Regions from separate parts of the Cytobacillus sp. MT66 genome, predicted to be linked through region 4. Evidence: riboswitches for the same ligand, from Rfam matches in the RefSeq annotation. Region 4 holds a riboswitch; each other region holds the start of a gene.

Region 1 (8,085 bases), on a different contig from region 4:
TGTGGGATAACTTTTTTCAAGGGTAGAGGAAGATTGCCCAACAACGGTTGCTTTAATTGGCTCGGCCTTATCTGTATATTTTTTCATAATCGCTGCAACTTCTGGATCTGGCGTATAGTCCTTTTGGTAAACTGTTTTAATCTCTGCTGATTTATTAATAATATCCCCAGTAACGCGGTCAATTTCAACCTCTACATCAGAAAAAGCAGATCCATAAGAATAGGCTTGGACTATTAATTTGTTGTCCACCACTCGATTTACCTTTACATGATTGTGTGCAGAAAAGATAACATCTACTTCATCATCAATTTGTTCGGCAATTCTGCTTGCATCGAATGAATCAGTATAACCTGTTTGGATAGCTGGATTATGTGCCAGGACGATGATGGCTTCAATGCCTAGTCCCTTTAATTCTTCCGTATACCTGTTAATGGATTCCACTTCGTCTGTAATCTTTAATGTTTCGTTTCCTTTTCTAACAATCATATTAGGCGTTTCCTGAGTTACCACTCCGATCACACCAATTTTTTCACCTTCAATTGTGAATACGGTGTAAGGATCCGCAATTAAATTTCCGCTTCTTGTATCATAAGCATTTGCTGCCACAAGCGGGAAGTTCATTCCATCATAGCCAGCTGTTCCGTTTGGATGATCTCCACCGTTCATCATACGGAGCAGTTCATCAATCCCTTCATCAAATTCATGATTTCCGAATGTGCCTGCATCAAAACCGATATTCTCTAATACTTCAACGGTAGGCTCATCCTGGAAAAGAGCAGAAATTAATGGGCTTCCGCCAATCATATCGCCTGAATGTAAAAGAAGTGTATGAGGATTTGTGGCTTCTTCTTGTTTTAATGCCGCTGCTAAGTACTCAATATGCCCAGCCGATAAATCTCCAACCTTTGTAACCGTATCTAACTGTCCGTGTAAATCATTGACTCCTAAAAGCTGAACCTTTAATGGATCGTTGTCCGATTGGCTATTCAAGTTAAAATGAAAGATTCCAAAGCCTTTTGAATCAGTTTTTCCAGTGTAAGAGAATGAGCTTTCTTCCATAATATATTGCTCTGCCTTTGGTGAAGTCGTAAACGTAACATTCACATTTCCGGAGATTGGAGCAATAGACCAGTTTCCATCTGCTGTCGGGGTAATTTCTTTAAGCTCAGAAATATAGTTCATTAAAATTTGACGGTTTTCATCGGCTGAATCGACTACTAATTCACTGCCCTTTACTCCAGGGAAATTCCCTCCGCCGCCAGCACGATAATTATTAGTCACCACTATAAACTCTTGCTCAGGATCGATTGGTTCCCCATTATAGGTAAGATTCACAATTCTGCTTGAATCCGGGTTTAAAAGTGTCCCATTTGGTGCATATTTAGCAGGCTTTGTTACATCAATTTGATATTCTACACCATCAATGACATCAAAATTATATACTGGAAAGCTAGGGTTTATTAGCGGCTGTTCCGTTGTTTTTGAAGGATCAATGGTGTTGTATTGACCGGCAGACATTTCAAGCCATTCTTTAACATCCGAACCTTTAACTTTAATGGCTTTTAAAGTGTTGTCATAAAGATATAAGTCACCAGCACTGCGAATCGTCAAATCACCTTTTTTGATTTCTGTATATTCATCAACACCGTTACGGCCGGCTTTAAAAGGGGCACCAGCTGATAAAATTGGAAGATCCTTTAATTCTGGCTTATTTAACTCGATATATTTTTCGACATACCATTTTTGTGCGTTTGTAACTACTTGAATGGATGGATCATCTTGTACAAGCGCGAAATAGCTATAGATGTCATCCGTTGTCGTTCCAATTGGTGTATTAACATATTCTAATGTAGCTTCATGATCCTCTTTTACAGCATTAACAATTGCTTGGTCAGGTTGAACCGATTCTATTTGTCTTGTGGAGGATTGGGAATGAGAAACAGACCATTTTCCTTTTACTTTTTGTAAGGAAAGATCAATAATTCCTAATGATCCGCCGCCAAATCCAGCTTGTACAGCAGCAACACCGTTAATCGTTCCTTTTTCGTTATCTACTCCAGGGAGAGGCTGTCCGTCCGCACCTTTGAATAATGTATCTAGACTGTCTATATTATTTGCTGGAAAGATTTTGTGAGTGTGTGAAAATGTAATCGCATCAATACCCGGTACTTTACTTAAAGCATAGACTGTATCTTCGGTATTTGCTTCATTTCCGCTAAAACCTGAGTGGGCTAATGCAATAATGACGTCTGCTCCTGCTTCCTTCATCACAGGAATATAGTTTTTAGCTGTTTCCACGATGCCTTTAGTTATGACCTTTCCATCAAGATTAGATTTATCCCACTCATTAATTTGCGGAGGAACAAATCCGATATATCCAATTTTAATGACATTTGTTTTCCCAGATTCATCCTTAACTTTTTTATTCACAATTTTGTAAGGGGTATATTTATTAATATCATTAGTTGGGTCATTATCGTGATCATCTACATATACATTTGCATTTACAAAAGAGAAGTTGGCATCATCATATACTTCGTCTAGATACTCCAACCCGTAGTTGAACTCATGATTTCCAAGTGTCGCCATATCATAGCCCATTAAATTCATGGCACTGATAGCCGGATGTATCTCTCCTTCCTCTAAAGGATCAATTTTGGCTTTGTATGTACCAAGAGGATTCCCTTGTATAAGATCACCATTATCCACAAGTACAGAGTTTTTTGCTTCTGCTCTTGCTTCTTTAACTAGAGTTGCAGTTTTAGCCAATCCAAGTTTGGGAGCTGCACTATTTTTGTAGTAATCAAAGCTTAATAGATTTGTATGAACATCAGTTGTTTCCATGATGCGAAGCTCAACTTGTGATTGGACCTTGCCTTTAGATGGAGTTGCAGCCATGGCATTCCCAGACAAAAATGGCGTGGCTAACACAGTAATTGCAAGTGTACTGGACAATATTTTCTTGCCCCTGTTTCTGATTCTAAATTTCATTTAACACGCATCCTTCTATATTTTTTTGTAATAGCTTCTAAAAAAATATAGCAAAATAAATTTTAAGATAGTGTAAATTTTTTGAATACCAGGTAAATAGGAATAGAGATTTCGGTCCTTGGTTGTAAATTGATTAATTATACTTATCTTTAGAATTGGTAAATTTGTATGTATCAGGAATAAATACACGGGTAATTTGCAGGAGGGGTATGTTAATTAAACGATCATTTATAAGTGAAGCACAAATTGTAAATACAAGTTTATATTTTATTTGCTCGATCTAATTTCGAGCCTTTTCATTTGATATCACGATTCTAGGCATCCTCACTAAGATCTTCCAAAATTATTTGTTGCACAATCTTTAATTTTGTACTATCCTAAATACAAATAATTTTCAATAAAGTCGGATAATTATGAGGAAAATTTCTTTTTCATAAGGGATGTGGGATTGGCACGAAATAGTCTCAGCTATCGCCCGAAGGAGTTGGTGCCAAGAGACTGGCAGGTAATTTACATCATAGACAAGGGTATAAACATTAATTCATGCATTCTGAATGTGGAAGGAATGTTTTTATTTTTACATATAAACCCTATTTAAATGATGGGATTACTGTAAATAAAACGCTTTTTTTTTAGGGAATAAATCCAAGTAATTTGATTGGAAAATCTATATTTAGTGATACCTCTTGACGCTGAAAAAAGTGATCTTTTTTAAAACAAAATTTGAAGGATAGGTGACTGAGAAAAATGAAAAAAAATCGATTCAATGCCCTTAATTTATTTTTACTATTGACACTGTTTTTACTTGCTGCATGCGGGAATGACGACACAGCTGCAACTTCAAAAGATGGATCTAGTGATAAGTCTAGTGAAGAGAAGGTTTTAAGAGTAGGAACATCAGGTATTTATCCGCCATTTGTCTCTAAAGGCAAAGATGGAAATTTAGAAGGCTATGATGTTGAGGTGTTAGAAACAGTAGGGGAAAAATTAGGCTATAAAGTAGAATGGACCGTTGCTGAGTTTGCTGGTTTATTTGGAATGATGGATAATGGCAAAATTGATACAATTGCAAACTTAATTGCGATCACGGAGACACGCTCAGCTAAGTATGATTTTACTGATCCATATGCATATTCTGGGGTTACCTTAGTTGTGAAAGATGACCGAAATGATATCCAATCACTTGAAGACATGAAGGGAAAAAATGCAGGGGTCTTACTTGGAAATAATATGCACGAATTTGTACAGAAATGGAATGAAGAGAATGGCAATGAAATAAACATCAAACCATATCAGGATGTAAGCGGCACATATAGTGAAGTGGCATTAGGCAGATTGGATGCCTTTGTTGATAGCAAAATTACAGCAGTTTCTAGAATAGATAAGGAGGGTTTGCCTTTAAAGCTTGCTTCGGATGAACCTGTTTTTTCTACAGACCATGCCTTTCCATTTGTAAAAACTGAGGAGAACAAAGCATTTATTGAAGAGTTTAATAAAGCACTTCAGGAATTAAAAGATTCAGGGAAGTTAAAGGAAATTTCAGATAAGTGGAGTGAAATTGATTTTACAACTCCATAAGTTATGAAACTATCGGTTATTAATTTAAAAAAAGATCGGGAGAAATTGGTGGTGGTGTCAACATGAATTTTGATTTTAGTTATATGGTAGAACTGATTCCCAGTATACTTAAATATTTGCCAATCGTTCTATATATGACGGTTTTTTCCTTTATTCTTGCAATAGTAATAGGTGTGTTGTTTGCCATTATTATTAAAAATAAAGTCAAAGTGCTCTATCCAGTTTCCCTTATGCTTATTTCCTATTTTAGAGGGGTCCCTTCATTAATCCAAATCTTTATTTTTTATTTCGGACTCCCACAGCTTTTCCCTTCCATGAGTACGATGGATGCAGTAACGGCAGTGATATTAGCATTGAGTGTAAGAAATGCAGCCTATCTATCTGAAGTTTTCCGTTCGGCCTTTACTGCAGTGGATAAAGGGCAAACTGAAGCAGCGATTTCTGTGAGTATGACACGCTGGCAAACTTTTACTAGGGTTGTTCTTCCACAGGCAACCCGAATTGCCATACCGCCAACAGGCAACTATTTTATCATTCTATTTAAGGAAACATCACTTGCCTTCACGATAGGTGTAACGGATATGTTAGCACATGCAAAGCTTGAAGCAGCGGCTACCTATAAGTTTTTAGAAGCATTTTTAGCAGTCGGGCTCATATATTGGGCGGCAACCATTATTTTCACCTATATCCAATCCAAAGTAGAATGGCAAGTTGAAAAGCCTTATAGATAGGAGGATGGCAATGATTAGAATTGAAAATCTTTACAAAAGCTATGGGGAAAATGCCGTCTTAAAAGGGATTAATCTTGAGATCAATCAGGGAGAAGTGATTGCGATTCTCGGCCCCTCTGGGTCAGGGAAATCTACTTTCTTACGCTGTCTAAATTTTCTCGAACAGCCTCAAAAAGGTGTGATTCAAATTGATGGTACAAAAGTAGATGCTGAAAATCTCAACAATAAGGATGTTTTTTCGCTAAGAAAGAAAACAGCAATGGTTTTTCAGCACTATAATCTTTTTAAACATAGAACGGCATTAGAAAATGTGACGGAAGGACTCGTTGTTACAAGAAAAATGAAAAAAGACGAAGCCAAGGAAATTGGGAAAAACCTTCTTGCTGAGGTCGGGCTATCTAACAAAGAAAATAGCTATCCTGCTTCTCTTTCCGGTGGCCAGCAGCAGCGAGTAGGTATTGCTCGGGCACTTGCGTTAGACCCCTATGTTATTTTATTCGATGAACCAACTTCTTCATTAGATCCGGAATTAGTTGAAGAAGTGTTACATGTCATGAAGGAATTGGCTAAGAAAAATACGACAATGATCGTCGTAACACATGAAATGGCGTTTGCCAGGAATGTAGCAGATCGCATCATCTTCATGGCAGACGGCAAAATCATCGAAGAAGGAACCCCGGATGAATTTTTCACCAATACGAAAAACTTAAGAACAAAGATGTTTCTAAAGAATTATATAAGTCAGATAGGATAAAGGTTTTAAAAGTATTATAAAAATATGATGCCCGATTATTCCAAAACAAGAGATCTCCGCGTATTTGCAAAAATTTTTGGTTGAAGATTTATAAATAATCTGATATGATGAAATCAATTTAAAGGCTATGTGTAACTGGCGAAAACGGATAACCGTGGGGGAGCACATAGTATCGATTAGCCGTTCGCCTGGGCAGAGGTAAGGGATTTATCCCTTGCCTCTTTCTGTTTATTGGAGGGGATGGCTGCAAAATTAATGGTTGATAAAGTGATAAAATTGGATTATTGTATAAGTACAGATTTTCGTAATTATTTTATTATTAATATTCTTACATTATTTTAAACTAAATATGAAGAAGGCTTTGAATGTTATGGGTCACACTATGACAGGAGCGGCTTCTGGAGAGACTGCAGGTTAACTGCAGCGCCGAAGGGTTCAAAATCTCAGGCAAAAGGACAGAAGAATAACAAATTTATTATTTTATTTGTTATTTTATTTGTTTTTTGATGAGATTGGTGAACACCAGTCTCTTTTTATTTTTGTTAGATTCCTAATTTGAAAATATACGATAACGAGGAGAATGAAAATGAGCACAACAACGGTAAATAAAATAAAAACGATAAAGACTTTAAATAACATTGCAGAAAGCGGTTTAAAAGTTTTTAAAACAGACAACTTCGCCATCGATAATGACAGTGAGAACCCTGATGCCATTGTTGTACGCAGCTTTAATATGCATGCAATGGAATTTGGCAATCAACTAAAGGCCATTGCCCGGGCAGGAGCGGGCGTGAATAATATTCCAGTCGAAAAATGCACGGAGCAAGGAATTGTTGTATTTAATACCCCAGGTGCCAATGCCAACGCAGTAAAAGAATTGGTACTGACTTCATTAATGGCAGCCTCTCGCAACCTTTTTGCCGGAGTAAGCTGGGTTAAGACGTTAGAGGGCGAAGGTGATCAAGTTCCAAAGCTTGTTGAAGCTGGCAAAAAGCAATTTGTTGGAAAGGAAATTAAGGGTAAAACTCTAGGCGTTATTGGATTAGGAGCCATTGGAGCTCTTGTAGCGAATGATGCGATAGAGTTAGATATGGATGTCATTGGATTTGACCCATTTATCTCTGTTGATACTGCCTGGAAGCTATCTCGTAAAGTCCAGCGGGCGATGACCATCGAACAGCTATTTGCTGAATCTGATTATATAACTGTCCATGTTCCATTAACAGATGATACAAGAGGGATGTTTAATGAAGCGACTTTTAGCTTAATGAAGGATGATGTTTATATCTTGAACTTTTCTCGCGGTGAATTAGTGAATGAAAACGATATGGCTGCTGCACTTGAAAGTGGAAAAGTAGGCAAGTATATGACAGATTTCCCAAATGAAAATGTACTGAAGATGAAAAACGTCATCCCAACTCCGCACCTCGGAGCTTCTACAGTTGAATCTGAGGAAAATTGCGCGATCATGGCAGCTCACCAAGTAAAGGAATTCCTTGAGACAGGTAACATCAAAAACTCTGTGAACTTCCCGAATGCTGCCATTCCATATACAGGGAAAAAACGTGTTACGGCTTTCCATCAAAACATTCCACATATGGTTGGAAAAATTACATCTGCAATATCTAGTTATCACCTAAACATCGCAGACATGGTAAACAGAAGCCGCGGCGATTATGCCTACACAATTATTGATATTGATAATGCTGTATACCAGGAAGTAGCTTCTTCCCTAGAGCAAAATATCAATCAGATTGAAGGAATGGTGAAAGTAAGGTTAATTTAATCCACCTAACTTACTGAAAAGAAATGAGCCTATTATTTAGGGTTCATTTCTTTTTTTTTTTGCAAAAAACTTGCGGCCACTACCACCTAATTATTGGTTTCAGAACCGATTGAATTTAGACTATAATTAATCCTATCGGTATAGTATAATTAAATACGTTCAAAATTCAGAATAAAAAATTACAAAAGTTAGGAGCAATTTACGTGAGTAAAAATCAATACCGGTTAGGTATAGACATTGGAGGA
Region 2 (8,085 bases), on a different contig from region 4:
GGTGTCAAAGACGGCCCAGGCTTTACCTCAGCAGAGGAATTCAGCCAATTCTTAATCCTGGAACATTTGATATCTACTGTGCCATGGGATGAGACAGGACGCTATGTCCGATTTTCCGTTACCTTTGAGGCTGATGGGATCGAAGAGGAAAAGCAGATTATGGAGGAGGTGAAAGCTAGACTCAGCAGAACAGACTTTATTTTTTAAATGGAGATGAATAAGATGCAATTCACAAAAATGCAAGGTCTAGGCAATAACTATATTTTCTTCAACTTATTAGAAGAACCGATGGAGGACATTGACTTCTCGGAGCTTTCTAAGCAAATCTCAGATAAAAATTTCGGGATTGGTTCGGATGGGATTATTCTCATTTGTCCCTCTAAGTCAGCTGATTTTAAAATGAGAATCTTTAATGCGGATGGGTCAGAAGGAAAAACTTGCGGCAATGGTTTACGCTGTGTCGCTAAATATTTATCTGATCATATGTACACTGATTTATCTGCCTTTGACATTGAAACACTGGCAGGTAACGCAACCGTTATGGTTGAGGGAAATGGGACGCGTGAGGTCCGGTTTGTGACCGTTGATATGGGAGAGCCAAAGCTTTTAAAGGGGGAAATCCCGATGCTGGGTGATCCTAGTTCCACATCCATCAATGAGGCCTTAACGATAGGAGGTGAAAGCTATCATCTGACTTGTGTTTCAATGGGCAACCCGCACGCCATCCTGTTCACAGATGACATTAAAGGGGTGCCTTTAGAGAAAATTGGCCCAGTAATTGAACACGCTGATTTATTTCCGGATAGGGTTAATGTCGGAATCGTTCATGTGAAAAACCGCCGGGAAATTGAATACCGTGTGTGGGAAAGAGGCTCAGGAATTACCATGGCTTGCGGGTCGGGAGCATGTGCTGCCGTGGTGGCTTCAACGTTAAATAACCTGATTGACAAACATGCTCCTATCACTGTTCATCTTCCAGGGGGAGATTTGACGGTAACATGGGATAAAAACAACCGTGTTTGGAAAAGAGGCGAAGCAGCTTATATATGTAATGGGGATTTTATCTTAAACAAAAAATGATTAGGGGGAGTTATTATGAAAAAGTCTTATACGAGAGAGAGTATCTTTGAATTAGTAAAGGAGCATAATGTACGGTTTATCCGCCTGCAATTTACTGACCTTTTTGGAGCTATTAAAAATGTTGAAATCCCAGTGAGCCAGCTGGAAAAGGCACTGAATAATAAAATGATGTTCGATGGCTCCTCCATCGAGGGATTTGTCCGTATCGATGAATCGGATATGTATTTGTTTCCTGACTTAGATACATTTGTCATTTTCCCCTGGACGGCTGAAAAGGGGAAGGTTGCCCGTCTTATTTGCGATATCCATCATCCTGATGGGTCACCGTTTGAAGGAGATCCGCGCAATAACCTAAAAAGGGTGCTAAAAGAAATGAATGATCTGGGATTTACTGACTTTAATGTTGGGCCAGAACCAGAGTTTTTCCTTTTTAAGCTGAATGAAAGCGGCCAGCCGACTCTGGAATTAAATGATAATGGCGGGTATTTTGATTTAGCCCCCACTGATCTTGGCGAAAATTGCCGCCGGGATATTGTACTAGAACTTGAAGAAATGGGCTTTGATATTGAAGCGTCACATCACGAGGTTGCTCCAGGACAGCACGAAATTGACTTTAAATATCAAAATGTTTTGAAAGCGTGTGATGATATTCAAACATTTAAGCTTGTTGTAAAAACCATTGCCCGCAAGCATGGACTGCACGCAACCTTTATGGCTAAGCCGTTATTTGGCGTAAACGGCTCAGGCATGCATTGTAACTTGTCCTTGTTCAAAGGCGGAGAAAATGCCTTTTTTGATCAAAACAGTGATTTGCAGCTCAGCGATACAGCAAGATATTTTATGGCGGGAATCCTAGCACATGTCCCTAATTTTACCGCAATAACAAATCCAACAGTAAATTCCTACAAACGTTTAGTTCCGGGCTATGAGGCACCCTGTTATATTGCATGGTCTGCCAGCAATAGAAGTCCGCTTATCCGAATCCCCGCATCTAGAGGCTTAAGCACCAGGATTGAAGTGCGAAGTGTCGATCCGTCAGCGAATCCCTATTTAGCAATGGCTGTTCAGCTTGCTGCAGGTTTAGACGGAATCAAAAATAAGTTAACCCCTCCAGAGCCAATTGATCGAAATATTTACGAAATGGCAAAAAAAGAACGGCTTGAAAATGGTATTTACGACCTGCCGTCCACATTAGCTCATGCCATAGAAAACTTAAAGACCGATGAGGTCATCACAAAAGCATTAGGAGGACACATCCTAAATCGCTTTGTTGAGGCGAAAGAAATTGAGTGGGATGTCTTCAGAACCCAAGTACATCCATGGGAAAGGGAACAGTATATGACCCTTTATTAAAATATTAGACTCTTAAAGCCAGAGGAAAATTCCCAATGAAAGAGTGATGTTACGTGTGCGGTATTACAGGCTGGATTGACTGGCATCAAGATTTACATCAGCAAGTACCTGTGGTTAAAAGGATGGCGCAAACGCTGGCAAAGCGGGGTCCAGATGCAGCAAATGTATTTAGTGCCCGGCATGCTCTGCTGGGGCATACGAGACTAATTGTTGTCGACCCCGCTGGAGGTGCCCAGCCAATGACAAGGTCGACGGATGGGCAAGTCTATACCATTGTATATAATGGCGAGTTATATAATACAGAAGAAATACGCCTGGAATTAGCAAGCAAAGGACATTCATTTCAATCTCATTCAGATACAGAGGTTTTATTAAAATCCTTTATCGAATGGGATGAGAAGTGTGTGGAACACTTAAATGGGATTTTTGCCTTTGCCATATGGAATCATCAGCATGAAAGTCTTTTTATGGCTAGAGACCGCCTTGGTGTCAAACCATTATTTTTCAAGGAGCATGGGTCATCGCTCTTGTTTGGTTCGGAAATTAAGGCGATCTTGGAACATCCAGATGTATTGGCCGAAATTGATCGGGAAGGGCTGCAGGAAGTCTTTGGGCTGGGACCTTCCCGGACACCAGGCCACGGTGTTTTTAGAGGGCTTAAGGAGCTGCGTCCGGCACATATATTGAGGTATGACCGAAATGGATTGAAAATCAGAAGGTACTGGAATGTTGAAAGTAAAACACACCTGTATACACTTGAAGAGACCATTGAACAGGTAAAATACCTCGTAAAAGATGCTGTCATTAGACAGACAGCGGCAGATGTTCCTGTGTGCACGTTTCTTTCAGGGGGCATAGACTCAAGCGCCATTAGTGCCATTGCTGCCAATGACTTCAAGGAAAAAGGAAAAGAGATCCTGCATACGTATTCCATTGATTACAAGCAAAATGATGTATTTTTTAAAACTAGCTTATTCCAGCCTGATGCAGATGGGCCGTGGATTAAAAAGGTTGCTGAATTTTTACAGGTGCAGCATCACTTTGAGTATATGGATAATGCTCTTCTCGCGGTACGCTTGGAGGATGCCGTTAAGGCGCGGGATTTACCGGGGATGGCTGATGTTGATTCGTCATTATTATGGTTTTCTGAGCAAATTAAACAAAACTATACAGTAGCTTTATCTGGGGAATGTGCAGATGAAATTTTCGGCGGATACCCCTGGTTTTACCGGAAAGAACTCCTGCAAGCAAATTCTTTCCCTTGGATGAAGTCTGAAGAAGAAAGAAATCAGCTGCTTTTGCCGCATTGGCAGAAAAAGCTTGATTTAAAAGGATATGTCAGCGGGCGGTACATGGATACATTAGCTGAGGTACCGCATTTAATAGGGGAAGGGACTTTAGAAAAACGCCGTCGGGAAATGTTTTATTTAAATATGATCTGGTTCATGTCCACATTGCTGGAGCGAAAGGACCGAATGAGTATGGGAGCAAGCTTAGAAGTTCGTGTTCCATTTGCAGATCATCGACTGGTTGAATATGTGTGGAATATTCCATGGGAGATGAAAATGCTCAATGGACGCGAAAAAGGAGTACTGCGCAAAGCCATGGAAGGCATATTACCGCATGATGTTTTATACCGCAAGAAAAGTCCATATCCAAAAACACATAACCCCGAATATTTAATTGCCGTAAAGAAGATGCTAAAAAATGTTCTAAACGATAAAAGCAACCCCATTCTTGAACTGGTTTCAAAACAAAAGGCAGAAGAGATACTGGATTCTGACGGGTCATCCTTCAAAGTGCCATGGTTTGGCCAGCTCATGACAGGTCCTCAGTTAATTGCCCATCTGGTGCAAATAAATATATGGCTTAAACACTACAACATTAATATAATCGATTAGAAAGCCCCCTGAATAATGAACAATTTGTGAATTTTAACACAAACTTTGGTTTTTAGGTTGACATTTTGCCGATTAACTAGTATTCTAAATTTAATGAAAATTCAATATGGGCGGTTGACGGTTGTGGGAGAGTGCAAAACAGTAGCCACCGAAGGAGCAAGTTCCTGAAAAGACCCATGGAACAAATCTCTCAGGTAGAGGAACCACAACAGGACGCGTCTCTGGAGAGATCGTATCTGATACGACACCAACGGGGACCCATTTAGGTGGGTTTAAACTCTCAGGTAAAAGGACAGAGAAAGGGTAATAATTATTATCCTTTTCTGTCCTTTTTTTTATTGGAGAAACGTTGCCGTATCTGCTGCTTTTCAATTTATTATTTCCAAAGGCCGCATGCAGATGACAGCAGAAGGCATTCTTGCGGCTGCTGATGGGAACGCTATTCATGAATATTTCGAAGAATGGTGGTATGTGTATGGTATTAAATGATAAAAAAAATAGAGCTGTATTACTAATTTCCTGTCCTGAAAAGGCTGGATTGATATCCATTATTTCAAACTTTTTAGTAGAACATAAAGCAAACATTGTTCATTTTGATCAGCATACAACCGATCCGTTTGCAGGCAGATTCTTTTTGAGAATTGAATTTTTCCTTGAGGATTTCGATCAATCATATGACCAGCTTGAACAGGATCTGCATGAAATTGCAGAGATTTATTCGATGGATTGGAAATTAAGCAGTACGAAAAAGAGAAAAAGAATGGCCATTCTTGTTTCAAAAATGGATCATTGCCTTCTTGAGCTGATATGGAGATGGAAATCCAAGGAGCTTCCGGTCGATATTCCAATGGTAATCAGTAATCATCCCAATCTTTCGGATGAGGTTGAAAGCTACGGACTCCCGTATTATCATATTCCATTAACCCATGATACGAAGGAAGAGGCTGAACAGAGGGCAATAGAGTTAATGGATGGGAAGGTCGACTTTATTGTTTTGGCAAGGTATATGCAAATACTGTCGCCTAGTTTTATTGCCCAATATGAGAATCGGATTATCAATATTCACCATTCCTTTTTACCTGCCTTTGTTGGCGCCAACCCATATGTAAGAGCATTTAACCGGGGGGTAAAGCTAATTGGAGCGACCGCTCACTATGTAACAAATGACCTTGATGAAGGCCCAATTATTCAGCAGGATGTTTTGCGCGTCAACCACCGCTATACGGCTGAAGATTTAAAAGTTGCCGGCAGACATGTGGAAAGAAGTGTTCTTGCAGAAGCAGTGTCCTGGCATGTGGATGACCGTGTTCTTGTCCATGGAAATAAGACAATTGTGTTTGAATAAAACTTATCAGAATTGACAACAAGGGAGAGCTAACAATGAAAAGAAAAAGATTAACATTAACTGACTTAATTAAACAGAATAAAGAAGAGCTTCTGAGAGATCGTGATCAGCTGGAAATGATTGAGAAACGGCTTGATGAAAAACATGACATAACCAAAAAAAAGAGGACTCCTCGCTTTGGAAATGCCAGAGCTATAAATGGATAACAGATGTCCCCTTGCCGTTTGGTAAGGGGTTTTTTCTTGTCCAAAAAAATATGGTTAAGTTGAAAGTTTCTTAATATTCCAGAATAGTGTATTGACACCTTTGGAGAAATGGAAAAGGGGCAATACATCAGTAATGCTAATCCCAAAAGGGGATAAAAGTGTGCTGCTGCTTATTTCTGCCTCCGCATGCTGGAGCGGCCAGGCTTGATGATGTATTTCCCCGCTATAGAGATTCCCTTGCAGATCTGTGCTGTAAAGACAGTAGCGCTCAGTAAGAAAGTGATCAATGGTTCCTTGCTTCGGAATAAATATATCTGAATTAGGTGCATATTTCACTTTAAACTCAGCTGGAATGGACTGTTCCCTTCTTCGCTTGCTTTGGCAATAATGCAATGGACTTTCCGTTCGGAAGATGACGTCTGAAGCCTGATAGGGCAGGTGATACCATCTTTTGGCGATATGTAATGATGCCCAGTCTCCTACATCAAGCGATAAAAAGAAAATCCCTGGCTTTCCATTATATTGAACATATGTCCGCACATTAATTTCGGCAAACCCAGGAACAACAGATATGATTGGCATTCCCCGCAAATAGATTCCTTCCATTTTAAACACAATGATTCCGATCCAAGCCCATTGATTAAAAGTGTCAAGCTGCAATGACGAAGGAATAAACGGTCTAAGTATGTCTGGAGAAATTGGCCAATGGCAAAATAATAGATTTCTCCATTTTTGCTGCATGTTCCAGAGGCTTGATGGCAGGGGCCAAGGGCGATGAGCGATATCCTGCAAGATCTTCAATAGCAGCACCTTCCGAATTATTTTTCATAATTAGTTTGCAGGCGTAGAACAATTTTATTCCCTTTTTGGTATTAAAGTAAATTTTTGGCAACAATGAGGATATGATCCCTATATTGGAGCAGAGGAAAATATGGAAATCTTCTTTTATTATATGACTTTTATATTGGTAACAATTATGTTTGTTCTGTTCTTTGCTATCCTTTTGGGCTGGCGTCTAATTGCAAAGCTAATGGTAAGGAAATATGGAAAAATAGCGATGTCAGATTCCTATGATGAAAATATTTCTGAGCTGCTCCCGGGGATACGGCATATTGGGGTAGCAGATTTGTTGGAAAACAGCCTGCGCTCGGAAACAGGTGACGTACTGCATCGGCCGCTTGGCTCCGGACGAAAATGGCCGCATTTGGATCCCATTACTTTTATCCCTGCGCAGACAAGTCCATTTCCAGTAGATAGCGAGGAAGAAGTGGATATTTCCGTAACGATAGGGCCAAAAGCCAAAAAGCCTATGGAGATCGAAATCCCCATCATGATTAGCGGGATGGCCTATGGAATCGCACTCAGTGAAGAAGCGAGGCTGGCCCTGGCCCAGGCTGCTAGCCTTGCGGGGACGGCTATTAACTCGGGAGAGGGCGGCGTGATGCAGGAAGAGCTGAATATAGCAGGTAAATATATTTTACAATTTTCCAAGACGGAATGGTCAAAGGAAGAGGAATTGTTTAGGCGGGCAAATATGATTGAGGTTAAGCTGGGGCAAGGAGCTTTGTTTGGAATTGGAGGAAGAATTTCTCCTGAAAATCTCACCGGCCGCGCTCGTGAAGTTATGGGTCTGAAAGAAAATGAAACAGCTGTGATTTATGATAATTTTTTCGAAAACCAGACTCTTAAGGAATTGCGTGAACTGGTTGTTCAGCTCCGAGATTTAACGGGCGGTGTACCGATCGGTGTAAAAATCGGGGCAGGCGGAAAAATTGAAGAAGATATTGACCATGTCCTTGAAATGGGAATTGATTATATCGCTATCGATGGGGGGCAGGCAGCTACTCATGGTACCCCGCCAATTCTTTCCGATGATATGGGCATCCCAACCTTACATGCCATTCCCCGAGCAGTTGAACACCTTGATAAACGAGGTATGAAAGATCAAGTCAGCTTAATCGCTTCAGGGGGGCTGTTAATTCCCGGACATTTTTTGAAAATGCTGGCGCTTGGTGCTGATGCTGTTTATGTCGGTTCAGCCATACTTTTTGCCGTTTCAAATTCGCAATCACTGAAAGCCCTTCCCTTTGAACCTCCTACTCAGGTGGTTTGGAATGAGGGGAAGTTCAAAAGTCAATTTAAAATAGAAGAAGGTGCAAAAGCTGCGGAGCAATTTTTAAAATCAAGCTCGGAGGAAATG
Region 3 (8,085 bases), on a different contig from region 4:
TATATATCGAGCTCACCCAAGGATAAAGGTCCATGCGGCTGATAAAATCATTGGTGATCAGGCCGGCACAGCCGATGATTGCCTCTCCGTCGGTTAATAAATACCATTGCGGCAATGGCTGGGGAGATTCAAGGCAGGAGGTAATGCAGTCTTTATACACCATCTTGTTTTGTTCACTTGCCCATTTACTTTGGAAATACCGGATTGCCCGGTCCGTCCATTCGGGGCTTTCTTTTACGGAAATGATTTTCATTTTTTGCTCCTCTGACTATTCATTAATGAAACAGACGAAATATCCAGGCGATGGCATACATGGGTACGCCGACAATTAGCATCCCAGCCAAAATGTAGCTGAAGCCTTTGAGCACAGCCTTAAGAATATCATAAACAGCCCCAGCCAGGTCGTCCACAAAACTCCTCAATGTAAATCCCTCATTTCTGAATAACGTTACGCATGAGTCTTGATCAAGCGCTATTTTTCTTCGAATGAATATACTTCTGTGTCAGCATTCCCGCATTATACACGGAAAAAATCATCGCCAGGAACAGGCAAAGGCGGGGGAAATCGAATTCTCCTCCACCCGAAAGCTCTGTATAGCTGAAAGAATGATAGATAAATGCAATGGCTACAAAAATGGATAAGATCCATTGTGCTTTTAAGGACCTAATCATGGCAATCCTCCAAAATCATTTAATTTCTCCTTATATGTCAGACGATTAACTTCCGGAAAGGTTCCATTAAATTTAATGATATACTAAAAAAGAATGCTCACTGATAAAAAATATTCCAATCCTTTAAAATTGTTTATTTATTTTTAAAAGTGTAATATAATAAATTCACAAGTCTAACTGCATTAATATATAGTATTATCAACTTAAACATATGAGGTAATGCTGCAAAATTACCAAAAATTGATATTTCAGGAAAATTATTACTGAGAAATATAATTTTTAAGATTGTTTATATAAATCTTTCAGAAATGTATTTTTAAATAAAAATACATTCATATAATTGCGGATGATTATATTGGGAGAGAGCAAGGACTATCGCCACCGAAGGAGCAAGTTCCAAAAAATCCATTGGAATAAATCTCTCAGGTAAAAGGACCAATATAGGACGCTGCTCTGGAGAGCGCAATACATTGCCACCAAAGAGGACCCATCATATTTTTTGGGAGAAACTTTCAGGTAAAAGGACAGAGAAGGAAACATTAGACTTCTTCTGTCCTTTTTTGTTTTTTAAAAAAACAGAAGAGGGGAATTGTATGCAGGAACAAACATTAGAAAGAGGTCTAAGCAACAGACACGTACAGCTCATTGCTATTGGCGGCGCAATCGGAACAGGGTTATTTCTTGGAGCAGGTAAATCAATTCATTTAGCAGGACCATCGATTTTGTTTGCCTACATAATTACAGGCCTTATTTGTTTTTTAATCATGCGGGCCCTCGGGGAACTGCTCTTATCCAATTTGAACTATCACTCTTTTGTTGATTTTGTTAGAGATTATTTGGGAGATATGCCAGCGTTTATAACCGGCTGGACCTACTGGTTCTGCTGGGTATCCATCGCCATGGCTGACTTAACTGCCGTGGGCCTCTATACCCAGTATTGGTTTCCAAACGTACCGCAGTGGATGCCGGGATTAATTGCGCTTGTCATTTTGTTATGTATGAACCTAGCCACTGTCAAACTTTTTGGCGAAATGGAGTTCTGGTTCGCACTGATTAAAGTTATCGCTATTCTAGCACTGATTATTATTGGTATTATTATGATTATTAAGGGCTCCACAACAGATTCAGGGGCAGCTAGCTTTACAAATCTGTGGGGCCATGACGGCATGTTTCCAAATGGAATCAATGGCTTTATTCTCTCATTCCAGATGGTCGTATTTGCGTTTGTAGGGATCGAGCTTGTCGGACTGACAGCTGGTGAAACGGCAAATCCGGAAAAAGTGCTTCCTAAAGCCATTAATAGTATTCCTATTCGGATTATTATCTTTTATATTGGCGCACTTGCTGTCATTATGAGTGTTTATCCATGGGACGCAATCAACCCGTCGAAAAGCCCCTTCGTCCAGGTCTTCGTGGCCGTCGGGATCGCTGCAGCTGCGGGGATCGTCAATTTTGTCGTCCTCACATCCGCAGCTTCGGCATGCAACAGCGCCATTTTCAGTACAAGCCGAATGGTGTATTCACTTGGAAAAGAGAAAAATGCCCCTGAGAAACTGGGCAAACTAAATGCCCGAAAAGTACCTACTAATGCATTATTCTTTTCAACGGCAGTCATTTTAATCTCAGTTGCCTTGAACTACGTGATGCCAGAAGGGGTATTCACACTGATTACCAGTATTTCTACCGTATGCTTCATCTTTATTTGGGGGATTACGGTCATCAGTCATTTGAAATACCGCAAAACAAGGCCTGATCTGGCAAAAACAAATAAGTTTAAAATGCCGCTTTATCCACTTTCCAATTACTTAATCCTTGCATTCCTGGCATTTGTTCTTGTTGTCCTTGCGATTGCAGAGGATACTCGTGTTGCCTTATTTGTCACACCTGTTTGGTTTATTATGCTGATTGCCATTTATAAGACGCGGAAAACAGATGTGAATCAGGAAGAACAGGCAAATCAGGAAACAATCGTGGAAAATTAGGAGGAAAGGAAAGAAATAGTCAGCGGGCAGTAAATGATAAAACCAATGAAATTTTAAAGGCATTCAGGGAAAACAACCCTGAATGCCTTTTTCGCTTTTATTTAGAGTGAATCTCCTGGACGCGTCCTATCTGCCCATCTGTTAGCCTGACTTTAATACCGTGGGGATGGCTGGCTGATTTGGTGAGAATATCTTTTACAATGCCCCTGGTCAGCTTTCCCGTTCTCTGATCCTTTTTTAAAACAATATCAACGGTCAAGCCCGGTGATATGTCTTTCCGATTCTGTCCGTTCATTAGACACCCATTTTTCTGCGGGTATTGCTTGGTTTCTTCGTTTGCTGGCTTTTCATTTTTTTGGCTGAAAGATCAGCGTTATTTCTTCCTTTTCCAGAAGAGGATTGATTCTTTTTGCTTTCAAGCTGCTGCTTCATTGCTTCTTTTAGGCTGATCTTTTTTTTCGGTGCTTCGGATTGCTGATTCTCTGTCATAGGGAATTCTCCTTTATTGATATGATAGTTAATCCAGTATAATCTATTTTTGCTTATTTATAAAAGAGCAAAGAATTAAACTGTCAAAAGGGAGCCACCGATAGAAGCTAAGACAGATAATTGTAATCCATACAATTTTGGGATTCATTGTATGGATTTTTTGTGATAAGTTTATATAAATTTCAACTATTCAGGAAGTGAACAACATGGAAAATAAGAATAAGATGGGGACGGCCTTGCGTGCAGCTTTTCCGTTTACGGTCCCGATTTTTGCAGGATTTTTATTCCTGGGAATCGCCTATGGAATCTATATGAATTCACTAGGATTCAGCGCTATTTATCCGATTTTGATGAGCCTGGTCATATTTGCCGGTTCCATGGAGTTTGTTGCAGCGAACTTATTACTTGTCTCCTTTAATCCGATGAACGCGCTGTTTCTAACGTTAATGGTGAATGCCCGGCATTTGTTTTACGGCATTTCCATGCTAGATAAGTACAGGGGTACCGGAAAGAAAAAGTACTATTTGATTTTCGGCATGTGCGATGAGTCTTTTTCAATCAATAGTACGGTTAATGTACCAAAGGGTGTAGATAAGGGCTGGTTCATGTTCTTCGTAACACTGCTCAATCAGTGCTATTGGGTTTTAGGATCAGCGATTGGCGGCCTATTCGGATCTTTTATCAAGTTCAATACAGAGGGGTTAGAGTTTGTCATGACAGCACTCTTTGTCGTCATATTCATCGAACAGTGGATGAAAGTGAAGAAGCACCAAAGCGCGCTGGCAGGTCTTGGCCTTTCCGCTGTCTGTCTGATCATTTTTGGCGGGGATCAGTTTATTATTCCCTCGATGATCGCCATTCTAGGAGTGCTCACATTGCTTAGAAAACCATTGGAGAAAGTAGAGGTTCATGCCGCATGACAATGAATGTAGCGCAGCAGGTTATTACAATTGCCATGGTGGTTTTAGGCACTATGCTTACAAGGTTTCTCCCGTTTTTTGTATTTCCATCAGGCAGGCCGACACCGCATTATATACAGTATCTTGGCAGGGTGCTGCCGCCGGCGGTTATTGGCCTGCTGGTTATTTACTGCTTTAAGGATGTAAGTTTTCTGTCAGGAAGCCGCGGGGTCCCTGAACTTATAGGGGTAGCTGTTACTGCCCTGCTTCATTTTTGGAAGAAAAACATGCTTCTATCTATAGCAGGTGGAACGATTGTGTACATGATTTTGGTTCAAATGGTTTTTTAAATATTGAAGCTGCCAATGGGGGCTTGCAGAAAGGATCAGTATTTTATACCGCATAGTAATTAAAGATCTTAAAATCAGATAATATGAAAACAAAAAAGCTTGGTATGAGACACCAAGCTTTAACTAAAACAGACTTTTAAGAAGAAAAGTGCTTACACCCAATCATATAAAGAATATAAATAATGACTGCACATAATACGGCATACGGGGGTTTAAACCACTTTGTCAGTATATAAATACAGCTGATAAAAATGAATACCCCAAAAGCACCGAATATAGCATTTTTCTGTGTGATTCGAAAATCTCCAATGCTCATATTGTGTATTTGCAAGTTTATATTAATTAATGTCATTATGGGGAGCAAAGTGATGATGCCAGACAAAAATAAATACTTAGATTTACTTAACATCGAGGCAGATACCAAAATGGTTCCGCCAATAATAAATTGTAAAATATAACCCACAATATTTGCGCCTCACTGTATAACAAGCTGTAAAATAATAATCCTATCTTTTTATACTGTAATTATTTTTATTTGTAAAGAGCAAAGAGGGTAAAGAGTGCGATAGTTAAGAAGGATCTAAAACTTATAGAAAACAGCCTGGGAGGAATCCAGGCTGTTTTCCTAAATGTCAAAGGCCCACTGAAACCTTTTTTTGTTTCTCTTCGTATTTATATACAAATCACTGTGTTTCGGGGAGGAGAATAAATATGTCCGAAAAAGGATGTATCAAATGCGGAAGTACCAATGCTGGACAAAAGGAAGTGGCAATGACGGGAACAGGCCTGTCTAAAATCTTTGATGTCCAGCATAATACGTTTATTGTGGTTTATTGCAAAAAATGCGGTTACTCCGAGTTCTATAATAAGGAATCTTCTAAAGCATCAAACATTCTGGATTTATTCTTTGGATCCTAGATTCGAATTAAAATTTTTCCCGAATTATACTAGCCCAAGCAAGAGATAAATTGCCGTTCCCCAGATAAAAAGGGCGGAGAATTTGTTGAATACTTTCATTAATCCGCCCTTTCCATCCAATTTCTTCATGACTGCACCTGACAGTGTTAATCCAAAGAACCAGATCCAGGATACAGCGATGCAGGCAAAGGTAAATAAGGCCTGTTCGGTTCCTGCATACTTTAGGGCGCTTGTTCCAATCACGCCAACAATATCTAAGATGGCATGGGGATTCAAAAATGAAACGGATAAGGCAAAGATGATTTGCTTGCGGATGGGCAGTGCTTTATTCGTTTCTGCTGCAGCTGGTTCCGACCGCCAAATTGCATATCCCATATATAGCAAAAAGATCATCCCGCCAATAATTAGCCCAAGCCGCAGCCACTCAAATTGCAGAACAATGACAGATAATCCAAATATAGCAAAAAGAATTAATAGGGTATCGCACATTGCCGCTGTTATTGTCGCAGGGAAGGCCCGAAGCAGGTTGGGCTGGGTGGCGCCTTGTGAAAAAACAAATACATTCTGCACGCCTAAAGGTAAAATGAGGCCGAATGCTAGAATGATTCCATGAAGTATCGCTTCCATCTGATCAACTCCCTTTAATAAACTAGCATACTATAATACAACTAAAAGGAAACAGCCAATTGGGATTAAAGTATTTACTGGAACTAACTTCCGGATGATAACTCTGTATAGTGAATACTTTGCGGTCATGGCACATAATTGAACGCATGGATTTCCCATTTCCATGCGTTTTTTTATTCTCCTAAAAATCAACACCATTCAAGAGAAAGACTTCGATTTCTATAAAAAGGTACTTTCCGCCTAATCTGTTAATTATATAAATTAATAATTAATCAGAAACTCCTAGTATTATTTCCCTAATTATCAGAATTCACTTAATATTTACATTGGATTTACAGTCTATTAATCTCTCGTATAAAAACAAAACCTATAATTAAAGCCGTTAAATAAATAATCAGGAGGCTTTAACAATGGGATCTAAGAAAAAGAAAGCAAAAAAGGCACTTCCGTTAATCGCTACAACAGTGCTTGCCACTACGGCTTTAACAACCCAGCCCTTTCTTAATAGTGGACAGGAGAAAAAGGTAGAAGCACAGGAAGTTTCAGCAGAAGAAGTAAAACAGAATACCGCAACCTGGCTTGCTGGGGATCATCATATCCATAGCGAATGGAGTGTTGGCTGGGACAACTCAACAAATCCTCCAACCCCAATAAAAGCTGGAGATGCTATTTATCCAATTGTGGAAAATGCGCAAAAAGCAAGAGAGTATGGACTTGATTGGACAATGACAACAGATCACGGAGGACCTAACCACTCTAAAGTGAACTTAGAGCAGGCATATCCTGATCTATTAAAATCTCGCGAAGAGGTTCCAGAGGTGCTTCAATTCTTTGGAATGGAGTTTGATACACCTGCTGCTGACCATAGTACTTTAATGATTCCTAAAGGGGAGAATGAATCCCAAATTCTTTATGGGATTGAAAGCAAGTTTAGTAAACGTGAACCATATCCAAACGATGGAAGCAGAGATACTGAATCCACGATGATTGAGGCCCTTAATTATATGCTGCAATTGGATGATGATGAACAACCAATACATATCGCTCATCACCCTTCCCGTTCAGCCAAAGGCGACGGTGAGTGGGGACAAGATACACCCGAAGAATTCCGTAATTGGAACGATTTAGCACCAAATATCTCCATTGGGATGGAAGGTGCACCTGGTCACCAGGCAGCCGCTATCAACCCTGATGGTTCTATAGACGAAAAGGGTGCCCGCGGGTCCTATGGAAATTATCCAACCATGGGCGGATTTGATCAGATGGCAGCAAAAGTGGGCGGTCTTTGGGATTCCATGCTTGGTGAAGGAAGACACTGGTGGATTACCGCTACATCTGACTCTCATGTGAACTGGCGTGACGGCGGAAGTGACTTCTGGCCTGGAGAATATTCGAAGACGTATGTAAAAGCCGAAAAGGACTATGACGCTATTATGGACAGCCTGCGTAAGGGAAATGTATTCGTTACAACAGGTGATCTTATTTCCGAGCTTGATGTAAAAGTTCAAGCTGGCGGAAAATCGCCATGGTTTGCTAAATCCAAAGGGAATTCAGCCACAATCGGAGAAACCTTAACTATCCCTGGTAAATCCAAAGATGTTACAGTGACGATTCGCCTAAAAGATCCAAAGGCTGCTAATGCCAATGGGGATACGCCAGAAGTGAAGCGTGTTGACCTTATTATGGGAGAAGTGACTGGTGCTGTTGAAGATCGCTCAACTGCAACGAACCCAACAACTAAAGTGGTGGAACGTTTTACAGAAAAAGATTGGAAGCGAGACGGGGAATACATTGTTATTACTCATACATTGAAAAATGTAGATAAAGACAGCTATATCCGTTTGCGCGGAACAAACACCGATCAATTAGAACCAGCTGTTGACCCCCGCGGTGAAGATCCGTGGACAGACCTTTGGTTTTATTCTAATCCTGTCTTCATGAAGACTTCCAAGTAATTTTTTTCTGGTTTTAATAAAGGCGAGGAAAACAGGAGTCCTCGCCTTTCCTACTTTCTTACAGCCAGAAAGTAGCTATAGAATAACAGGAGTTGAGTTTATGAAAAAGCTAATCTTGATCATGGGTCTTTTGATTTCTATTACCGCTGCATTCCAGATTCCCTCTGCCTATGCTCATACCAATAATAGTGAA
Region 4 (8,085 bases):
CTTAACAGCTTCCAAATCTATCTCCTTTTCAGCCTTCTGAAAGTATCCAATGGAGAGTGTTGCTGGATTCCATGTATAAAAACGGATAGTGGGAGGTATTTTTCCTTCACTGTTCCAATTAAGCAAGGCTTCATCCAAAGCCATATTAAATGAAGGGGAACCTGCCCCTGAATCAATAAAACGCCAAACTTCTTTTGCCATAATTTTAAAAACCTCTTTTTCCAATAGATTAATCCTGTGTTTAAGTCTACCAAAAATCAGCCAAATTTCAAAGGATTCTCATTTCAGGCTATCATGAAAAATTTGTCCGAATTCCTTTACTCATGCGGATGATGACTTATATAATAGAATTGGCTTAGTTAAGCGTGAAAGGAGAAAGACTAAAATTGAACACACTATATTTCCTGCTAATTATCTTAGGAGCCCTTGCTGTTTATTCTATTATCATGTGGCTGTATCAGAAAAGGATTGTCAAAACCTTAACTGAAGATCAATTCCGTGAAGGATACCGCAAAGCACAATTAATTGATGTCCGCGAACCAAATGAGTTCGAAGCAGGACATATCCTTGGGGCGCGCAATATCCCGCTTTCGCAGATGAAAATGCGGCTAACTGAGCTTCGCCCGGACAAGCCAGTCTACTTATATTGTCAAAGCGGTATGAGAAGCGGAAGGGCTGCACAATTTCTGCATCGTAAAGGCTACAAAGACCTTTCTCAACTGCAGGGCGGCTTTAAAAAATGGTCAGGAAAAATCAAAAGGAAGTAAAATAGCAAGCGATATAAAAAGGCCTCTCATTTTGAGAGGTCTTTTTTTACTGCCAATTAATAGTTAGGTGCTGTGCACCCCTTATCCTGATAGTAAAAAAACGGGACAATGGTTTAACCCACTGACCCGTTTGCATAGCTGGAGAAAACAGGACAAAGGACCTCTGTCCACTTATTGTTTTTGGTAGCGCAGGACTGGCTTGCGTGCTGCCAGAGTTTCGTCAAGACGTTTGATTACTGTGTTGTGTGGAGCTTCTTGAACGATTTCTGGATTTTCTTCTGCTTCTTTAGCAATTTGCAGCATGGCATCGCAGAATGCATCCAGTGTTTCTTTTGATTCTGTTTCAGTAGGTTCGATCATGATACACTCTTCCACATTAAGCGGGAAGTAGATGGTTGGCGGATGGTAGCCAAAGTCTAACAGGCGCTTTGCAATATCGAGCGTACGCACACCAAGTTTCTTTTGGCGTTTTCCGCTTAATACGAACTCGTGCTTACAATGTCTGTCAAATGGAAGATCGTAGGCATCCTGCAGTCTTCTCATCATGTAGTTTGCATTTAATACAGCATATTCTGTAACAGCCTTCAAGCCATCAGGACCCATTGAGCGGATATACGTATACGCACGGACATTGATGCCGAAGTTTCCATAATAAGGCTTCACACGGCCGATTGATTGCGGACGATCATAATCAAATACATAGCTGTCGCCTTGCTTAGTCAACACTGGTTTTGGCAGGAACGGCACTAGATCAGATTTTACGCCAACTGGTCCAGAACCAGGTCCGCCTCCGCCGTGCGGTCCAGTGAAGGTTTTATGAAGATTGAGGTGAACGACGTCAAATCCCATATCTCCAGGACGAGCTTTAGACATAACGGCATTTAGGTTTGCTCCATCATAGTAAACCTTTCCGCCTGCACCATGAATAATCTCTGTCATTTCTAGAATCTCTTCTTCAAAAAGACCAAGCGTGTTTGGATTTGTCAGCATAAGGGCAGCAGTGTCTTCGCCCACTACACGTCTTAAATCTTCCAAGTCTACTAGACCTTTTTCATTCGATTTAACCGTAATTGTTTCAAATCCAGCAACAGATGCTGAAGCAGGATTTGTACCGTGAGCAGAGTCTGGAACGATGACTTTTGTACGCTTAAGGTCGCCGTTTGCTTCATGGTAAGCGCGAATCATCATTAATCCTGTCCATTCGCCGTGTGCCCCTGCAGCCGGCTGAAGTGTCACCTGATCCATACCAGTGATTTCCTTCAAATGCTCTTGAAGATCATATAGAAGCTCCATTGCCCCTTGGACAGAGCTTTCATCCTGTAATGGGTGCACATGGGCAAATCCAGGGAATCTTGCCACATTCTCATTAATTTTTGGATTGTATTTCATTGTACAGGAACCTAATGGATAGAAGCCTGAATCCACACCATGGTTTCTGTTGGAAAGAGCTGTATAATGACGCATAATATCAAGTTCAGCTACTTCAGGAAGGTCTGCGTCCTCTTCCCGTAAATATCCTGCTGGGATCAGTTCATTAAGATCCGTTTCCGGAACATCCATTTCCGGGAGGCTATAACCGATGCGTCCAGGTTTGCTTATTTCAAAAATGAGTGCCTGATCGTCCTTATGCATGGTACTCCCCCATTTCTTTAACAAATGTATCGATTTCTTCTTTTGTTCTTAGCTCTGTTACAGCTACAAGCATATGGTTCTGCAAATCTGAAAAATCGCGTCCTAAGTCATAGCCGCCAATGATGCCTTTATTAAGAAGCTGTTGATTAACTTCCTTAACAGGCGCATTTAGTTTAACAACGAATTCGTTAAAGGATGGACCTTCGAAAGCAATTTCAAAGCCGTTTTGCTTGAATTGATTCTTTGCATAATTGGCCTTTTGAATATTGCTTGCTGCCATTTCCTTCACGCCTTTTTTGCCAAGAGCTGTCATGGCTACAGATGCAGCTAATGCATTAAGTGCTTGGTTTGAACAGATGTTGGATGTCGCTTTATCGCGGCGGATATGCTGTTCACGCGCTTGCAATGTCAATACAAATCCGCGGCGTCCTTCTTCATCAACCGTTTGTCCGACAAGACGTCCAGGAACTTTTCTTAAAAGCTTGTTAGTTACAGCAAAATAACCGCAGTGCGGGCCGCCGAATGCTGTTGGAATACCAAAAACTTGCGCATCGCCGACAACGATGTCAGCCCCAAATTTTCCAGGAGGAGTCAATGCACCAAGTGATAGCGGATTGCTGGAAACCACAAACATAGATTTATGTGCATGGATGATTTCTTCTAATTCCTTTAATGGTTCAATTCTTCCAAAGAAGTTTGGATATTGAACAATAACTGCAGCAATATCGTCGCCAATTAAATCCTTAAGGGCATCAATATCAGTTACCCCATCCTTATGAGGAACTTCAACAACCTCAATGTACTGTCCTTTTGCATATGTTTTTACAACTTCCTTGGACTCAGGGTGGACAGCACTGGATAAAAGAATCTTTTTCCGGCGTGTTTGCCCTGCACTTAGCATAGCAGCTTCAGCCAAAGCAGTTCCGCCATCATACATGGAAGAGTTAGCTACATCCATACCGGTTAATTCACAAATCATTGTCTGGAATTCAAAGATTGCCTGAAGCTCCCCTTGGGAAATTTCTGGCTGGTATGGTGTATAGGCTGTATAAAATTCAGAACGGGATAAAACATGGTCAACAATCACTGGCATGTAGTGATCGTAAACACCAGCGCCTAAGAAGGAAGTATTGCTTCTTAGATCAGCGTTTTTTTGCGCCATTTGAGTAAGCTCTTTTAACAGGGCTGTCTCTGTTGCTGCAGGCTTGATGTTATATTCCCCTTTGAATCTGACGCTTTCAGGAATATCACTGAATAGTTCATCGATTGAATTGACACCGATTGTGGCAAGCATTTCTTTTGTATCTGCTTCTGTCATCGGTAAATAGCGATGTTTCATGAGTTTTTGTCCCCCTCTTACTTAGATCTTTTATAAAAAGGCGTTGCTGCTGTAACTGCTTTAAGCCGTTTGCCGCGGACCTCTACTTCAACTTCTGTTCCAAGCTCTGTGTAATCTGATTTTAACAGGGCTAAACCGATATTTTTCTTTAAAGTTGGCGACTGGGTGCCTGTTGTCACTTCACCTATCAGCTCTTCTCCTTTATAAACCGGATAGCCATGGCGCGGAATTCCGCGGTCAATCATTTCAATGCCAACAAGTTTTCTTGCAGGGCCATTTTCTTTTTGCTGTAAAAGGGCTTCTTTTCCAATAAAATCTGCCTCTTTTTTCACTTTAACAGCAAATCCAATACCTGCTTCAAGCGGTGATATTTCCGGTGAAAGCTCCTGGCCATAAAGGACAAGATTTGCTTCAAAGCGCAAGGTATCACGTGCTCCTAAGCCTGCTGGAATCACACCTTCGTCCTGTCCCGCTTCTAATATATCCTTCCAAATGGAAACGACATCATTCGCATCACAGTATACTTCGAAGCCATCTTCACCTGTATAGCCTGTTCGGGAAACAAGAGCCTTTTTGCCATTCAGATCAACATCCTGCTGAAATTTAAAAAATCCGATTTCTGCAAGGTTCGTATCACCTGCAAGTTTTTGAAGCACCTTTTCAGCCAATGGTCCTTGAAGGGCAACCTGTGCAGTTTCATCAGAAAGATTTTTGATTTCAACATCGCCTTCTAAATGGTCTTCAAGCCACTTATAGTCTTTTTCGATATTGGATGCATTAACAACCAGCAAATAATGATTCTCAGCTAATTGATAGACAAGCAAATCGTCAACAGTCCCGCCATTTTCATAGCACATTGCTGTATACTGGGCACCTGAAACCTTTAATTTTGAGATGTCATTTGTCATCATCTTTTGCAGGTAGGAAAGGCTGTCTGGACCTTTCACTTCAATTTCTCCCATATGGGATACATCGAACAATCCCGCTCTAGTACGTACGGCTTCATGTTCTTCTTTAATGCTTGAAAACTGTACAGGCAGATCCCAGCCTCCGAAGTCAATTGTCTTTGCGCCATATTCCTTATAAACATCAAATAATGGTGTGCGTTTTAACTGTGACATTTACTCGTCCCCCTTTTTATTCCTGAATAAAAGTTTTGAAATTCACCTTTATAATGCTGAATCAAACAAAAAAGGACAGAGAACCCCCTCATGAATTGAGAAGATCTCTGTCCTTGCACCTGAAAGTTTAACCGTAAACGGCTTTCCCCGTGGGTGGCCCAATAGCGGGCACTCTCCAGAGCTACGTCCAATAAGGGTTCTTTTGCCTGAGAGATTCACAAACCTTAAGTTTGCTTGCTCCTTCGGCGCCACATATGCAGTCTCTCCCCTTATTATCATCCGCATTTATAAATTTTTCCAAGTTGGTTCATACTAAACAAAAATGACGTTAAAATTGCTCCAATTATTCATATTGCGAATTGCTTTAGATCCGTTGTTAAACCAAGGTGAAAATATAAACAGTACACATTTCAAATAAAACGGTATTGGCAAATTTCAAAACTTTCAAAGCTACAATTATCCTACCATTATAAATGTATTTCGGCAATGGTTAATCTACTATAAAAAAACGTTAAATATAACCTTAAATTTTTGCAACCAGTTACACATTTAAAGGGGCTGTTCTTATGACGGTGCAAATAAATTTCGATTCTTCCTGGCAGGAGGAGTTTCTCACAAGAATTAGCGATGACGGGCCATGGGCCCCCTGGGAGCTGTTTAAATTAGCAGTAGAGGTTGAAACCCATACAACCATTCCTGAATTTGAGGGACTGCAGGCTCCAAAGCACCTGTCCGGCTTGACACCTTTGCCGCATCAGCTTGAAGTGGCCAAGCAGGTCGTAGAAAATATGAATGGAAAAGCCATCCTTGCCGATGAGGTTGGTCTTGGCAAAACGATTGAAGCAGGCTTGATTTTAAAGGAATATATGATTCGCGGGCTTGTAAAAAAGGTATTAATTTTAGTGCCTGCATCACTTGTTACACAATGGGCAATCGAATTAAATTCCAAGTTCTTTATCCCGGCTGTTACCCAAAGAAAAAGCTATGTGTGGGAAAGCTGTGACGTTGTCGTATCTTCGATTGATACTGCCAAGCGGGAACCGCATAGGGAAATCATTTATAAGCAGGATTATGATTTGGTCATAATTGATGAGGCTCATAAACTAAAAAATAACAAAACCAAAAACTACGAGTTTGTACAAAATTTAAAAAAGAAATTCTGTCTCCTATTGACTGCAACCCCGATTCAGAACAGGGTAAGCGAGATCTTTAACCTTGTTTCTTTATTAAAACCTGGCCATTTAGGAACAGAATCAGCTTTTTATGAGAAATATAAAAAAGATTCCCGGTCTTTAGATGATGATGAACATTTAAAGACGCTTGTAAATAAGGTAATGATCCGCAACCGCCGAGCTGATACAGGGATCGAGTGGACAAAAAGAAAGGTCGAAACATGCCCTATTGAGTTTTCCAAAGAAGAAAGGGAACTATACGAAGCTGTATCCAATCTTCGCAGTGATGGTGAATGGGGCTCGATTAATACAAGCCAATTCTCCGTGATGACTCTGCAGCGTGAAGCATGCAGCAGCAGGGAGGCCGTTTATTTTACACTGAAAAATATGCTTGAGCGCAAAGAAGAACCATCGGAACAGTTCAAGGAACAAATTCAATTTTTGGTATCCAAGGTTGAAGCCGTAAAGCAAAATTCAAAGGCTGAAAAAGCACTGGAACTAATCAAACAAATCAATGATAAGGTTATTATTTTTACTGAATACCGGGCCACACAAATGTATCTGCAATGGTACTTAAAACAGCATGGAATTTCCTCTGTTCCATTTCGGGGCGGGTTTAAAAGAGGGAAAAAAGATTGGATGAAAGAGTTATTTCAGAAAAATGTTCAGGTTCTTATTGCTACGGAAGCCGGCGGTGAAGGGATTAACCTTCAGTTCTGCAATCATATTATTAATTTTGACCTACCCTGGAATCCGATGCGGCTTGAACAAAGAATTGGCCGTATCCATCGCCTTGGACAGGAAAAGGACGTCATGATCTATAATTTCGCTACGAAAAATACGGTTGAAGAGCATATATTAAAGCTTTTATATGAGAAAATAAATCTTTTTGAAAAGGTCATCGGCGATTTGGATGAAATTCTTACGAGGCTTGATTTTGGCAATATTGAGGACCATCTCGCCGATATTTTCGGCCAATCATCAACTGCAGGCGAAATGAAAATTAAAATGGATAATTTAACAGCAATGATTCAATTTGCTGAGGAAATTAGAGAAGGTGAAATGAATGCAGCAACAGGAAATTCATCGTTTTCTTGAAAGGTTTTTTCTGGCCAATAGTTGTGAGATCGTTGAAAATCAGCAAGGCTATTTAACCGTGCAATTAAGTATTGAATTGGATAAAGAACTGATGAACCGGCCCTTTTACTGGCATTACTTAGAATCTACTGGCGGAGTGCCAAATCCGATGAAGCTGACACTCATTACCAATCCAAAGCTTGCGCCTGACAATATCAAAGGGGAAATCATTCATTTTGGTTCTCCTCGCCTTCATCAGATTTTTCAATCGGCAAAAAAGCTTGCCGGCTATATTCGTTTATATGAAGATACCGGACAGAACCATGGAAACCAAATGCCGCTTCGGCCATGGCTTGGCTTGAACCTAAGGATTTCCTACCAGTGCGATAGAAAACGAGATGTGTTTCGTTCGATTGGACTGCAATTAATTAATGGACAGATGGTGGATGAATTCCACGATAAGCTGCAGAAGTTAAAGCTGACGCCAAAAATCCCTGATTTCTCTTTTACCATTTCACCCTTAATTATGCCGAAAAGCGGGATTGCCAGAGTTGAAAACTTCCTAAAAAATGAAATTAGCGCTGAGGATCACACTTGGGCACAAGAGGCCCGAACCCGCTGGAAAAAGGATTCCGACTTATTGGAGCATTTTTATGAGGATTTGGAAGAAAAGGGCGAAAGCTATGAAATTGAGAAAACCGCTTTGCAGGAGCTTTATGAGCCAAAAATTAATATATCTATTGTTAACGGCGGATTGTTTTACCTGACAGAAAACACAATTACTGCATAGCTTTAAAGCACTGGGGGCCTGTCCCCCAGCGCGGTGATACTGTAAAGCATCGGGGGCCTGTCCCCCAGCGCGGTGATACTGTAAAGCATCGGGGGCCTGTCCCCCGGTGCTTTATGCGCAAAAGAAAAACCGGCTCAATGGCCGGTTTTTCTGTACTTTTTTCTTTTCGTTTTATTAATGGAATGGA

What was found. Region 4 has a riboswitch for glycine ahead of gcvT (glycine cleavage system aminomethyltransferase GcvT). Riboswitches for the same ligand answer to the same signal wherever they lie in the genome.
Region 1: it holds a riboswitch for glycine, as region 4 does, so the genes downstream of both, AC1Q59_RS09140 (phosphoglycerate dehydrogenase) here and gcvT (glycine cleavage system aminomethyltransferase GcvT) in region 4, are expected to answer to the same signal.
Region 2: it holds a riboswitch for glycine, as region 4 does, so the genes downstream of both, purU (formyltetrahydrofolate deformylase) here and gcvT (glycine cleavage system aminomethyltransferase GcvT) in region 4, are expected to answer to the same signal.
Region 3: it holds a riboswitch for glycine, as region 4 does, so the genes downstream of both, AC1Q59_RS17335 (amino acid permease) here and gcvT (glycine cleavage system aminomethyltransferase GcvT) in region 4, are expected to answer to the same signal.

Annotation. Positions count from the first base shown of each region.
Region 1 is NZ_JBXAFB010000004.1:134,871-142,955, forward strand. It holds gene AC1Q59_RS09120 (bifunctional 2',3'-cyclic-nucleotide 2'-phosphodiesterase/3'-nucleotidase) at 1-2,991, opposite strand, end outside; gene AC1Q59_RS09125 (transporter substrate-binding domain-containing protein) at 3,739-4,569, shown strand; gene AC1Q59_RS09130 (amino acid ABC transporter permease) at 4,632-5,300, shown strand; gene AC1Q59_RS09135 (amino acid ABC transporter ATP-binding protein) at 5,311-6,054, shown strand; ZMP/ZTP riboswitch at 6,176-6,255, shown strand; glycine riboswitch at 6,443-6,523, shown strand; gene AC1Q59_RS09140 (phosphoglycerate dehydrogenase) at 6,641-7,840, shown strand; gene AC1Q59_RS09145 (hydantoinase/oxoprolinase family protein) at 8,044-8,085, shown strand, end outside.
Region 2 is NZ_JBXAFB010000004.1:221,647-229,731, forward strand. It holds gene AC1Q59_RS09485 (LL-diaminopimelate aminotransferase) at 1-207, shown strand, start outside; gene dapF (diaminopimelate epimerase) at 223-1,080, shown strand; gene glnA (type I glutamate--ammonia ligase) at 1,096-2,433, shown strand; gene asnB (asparagine synthase (glutamine-hydrolyzing)) at 2,487-4,334, shown strand; partial or broken gene AC1Q59_RS09505 (hypothetical protein) at 4,411-4,479, opposite strand; glycine riboswitch at 4,449-4,550, shown strand; glycine riboswitch at 4,553-4,633, shown strand; gene purU (formyltetrahydrofolate deformylase) at 4,810-5,679, shown strand; gene AC1Q59_RS09515 (FbpB family small basic protein) at 5,715-5,885, shown strand; gene AC1Q59_RS09520 (YqjF family protein) at 5,940-6,686, opposite strand; gene AC1Q59_RS09525 (FMN-binding glutamate synthase family protein) at 6,817-8,085, shown strand, end outside.
Region 3 is NZ_JBXAFB010000010.1:10,527-18,611, reverse strand. It holds gene AC1Q59_RS17350 (GNAT family N-acetyltransferase) at 1-253, opposite strand, end outside; gene AC1Q59_RS17345 (hypothetical protein) at 276-422, opposite strand; gene AC1Q59_RS17340 (hypothetical protein) at 466-672, opposite strand; glycine riboswitch at 1,019-1,120, shown strand; glycine riboswitch at 1,121-1,209, shown strand; gene AC1Q59_RS17335 (amino acid permease) at 1,266-2,654, shown strand; gene AC1Q59_RS17330 (YwbE family protein) at 2,752-2,949, opposite strand; gene AC1Q59_RS17325 (hypothetical protein) at 2,949-3,143, opposite strand; gene azlC (azaleucine resistance protein AzlC) at 3,350-4,063, shown strand; gene AC1Q59_RS17315 (branched-chain amino acid transporter permease) at 4,060-4,392, shown strand; gene AC1Q59_RS17310 (GlpM family protein) at 4,529-4,855, opposite strand; gene AC1Q59_RS17305 (zinc ribbon domain-containing protein) at 5,104-5,310, shown strand; gene AC1Q59_RS17300 (LysE/ArgO family amino acid transporter) at 5,335-5,937, opposite strand; gene AC1Q59_RS17295 (phosphoesterase) at 6,348-7,892, shown strand; gene AC1Q59_RS17290 (HupE/UreJ family protein) at 7,993-8,085, shown strand, end outside.
Region 4 is NZ_JBXAFB010000005.1:107,267-115,351, reverse strand. It holds gene AC1Q59_RS10930 (lipoate--protein ligase family protein) at 1-201, opposite strand, end outside; gene AC1Q59_RS10925 (rhodanese-like domain-containing protein) at 387-767, shown strand; gene gcvPB (aminomethyl-transferring glycine dehydrogenase subunit GcvPB) at 939-2,399, opposite strand; gene gcvPA (aminomethyl-transferring glycine dehydrogenase subunit GcvPA) at 2,392-3,738, opposite strand; gene gcvT (glycine cleavage system aminomethyltransferase GcvT) at 3,756-4,859, opposite strand; glycine riboswitch at 4,965-5,040, opposite strand; glycine riboswitch at 5,044-5,138, opposite strand; gene AC1Q59_RS10905 (DEAD/DEAH box helicase) at 5,426-7,129, shown strand; gene AC1Q59_RS10900 (YqhG family protein) at 7,098-7,898, shown strand; gene AC1Q59_RS10895 (YqzE family protein) at 8,033-8,085, opposite strand, start outside.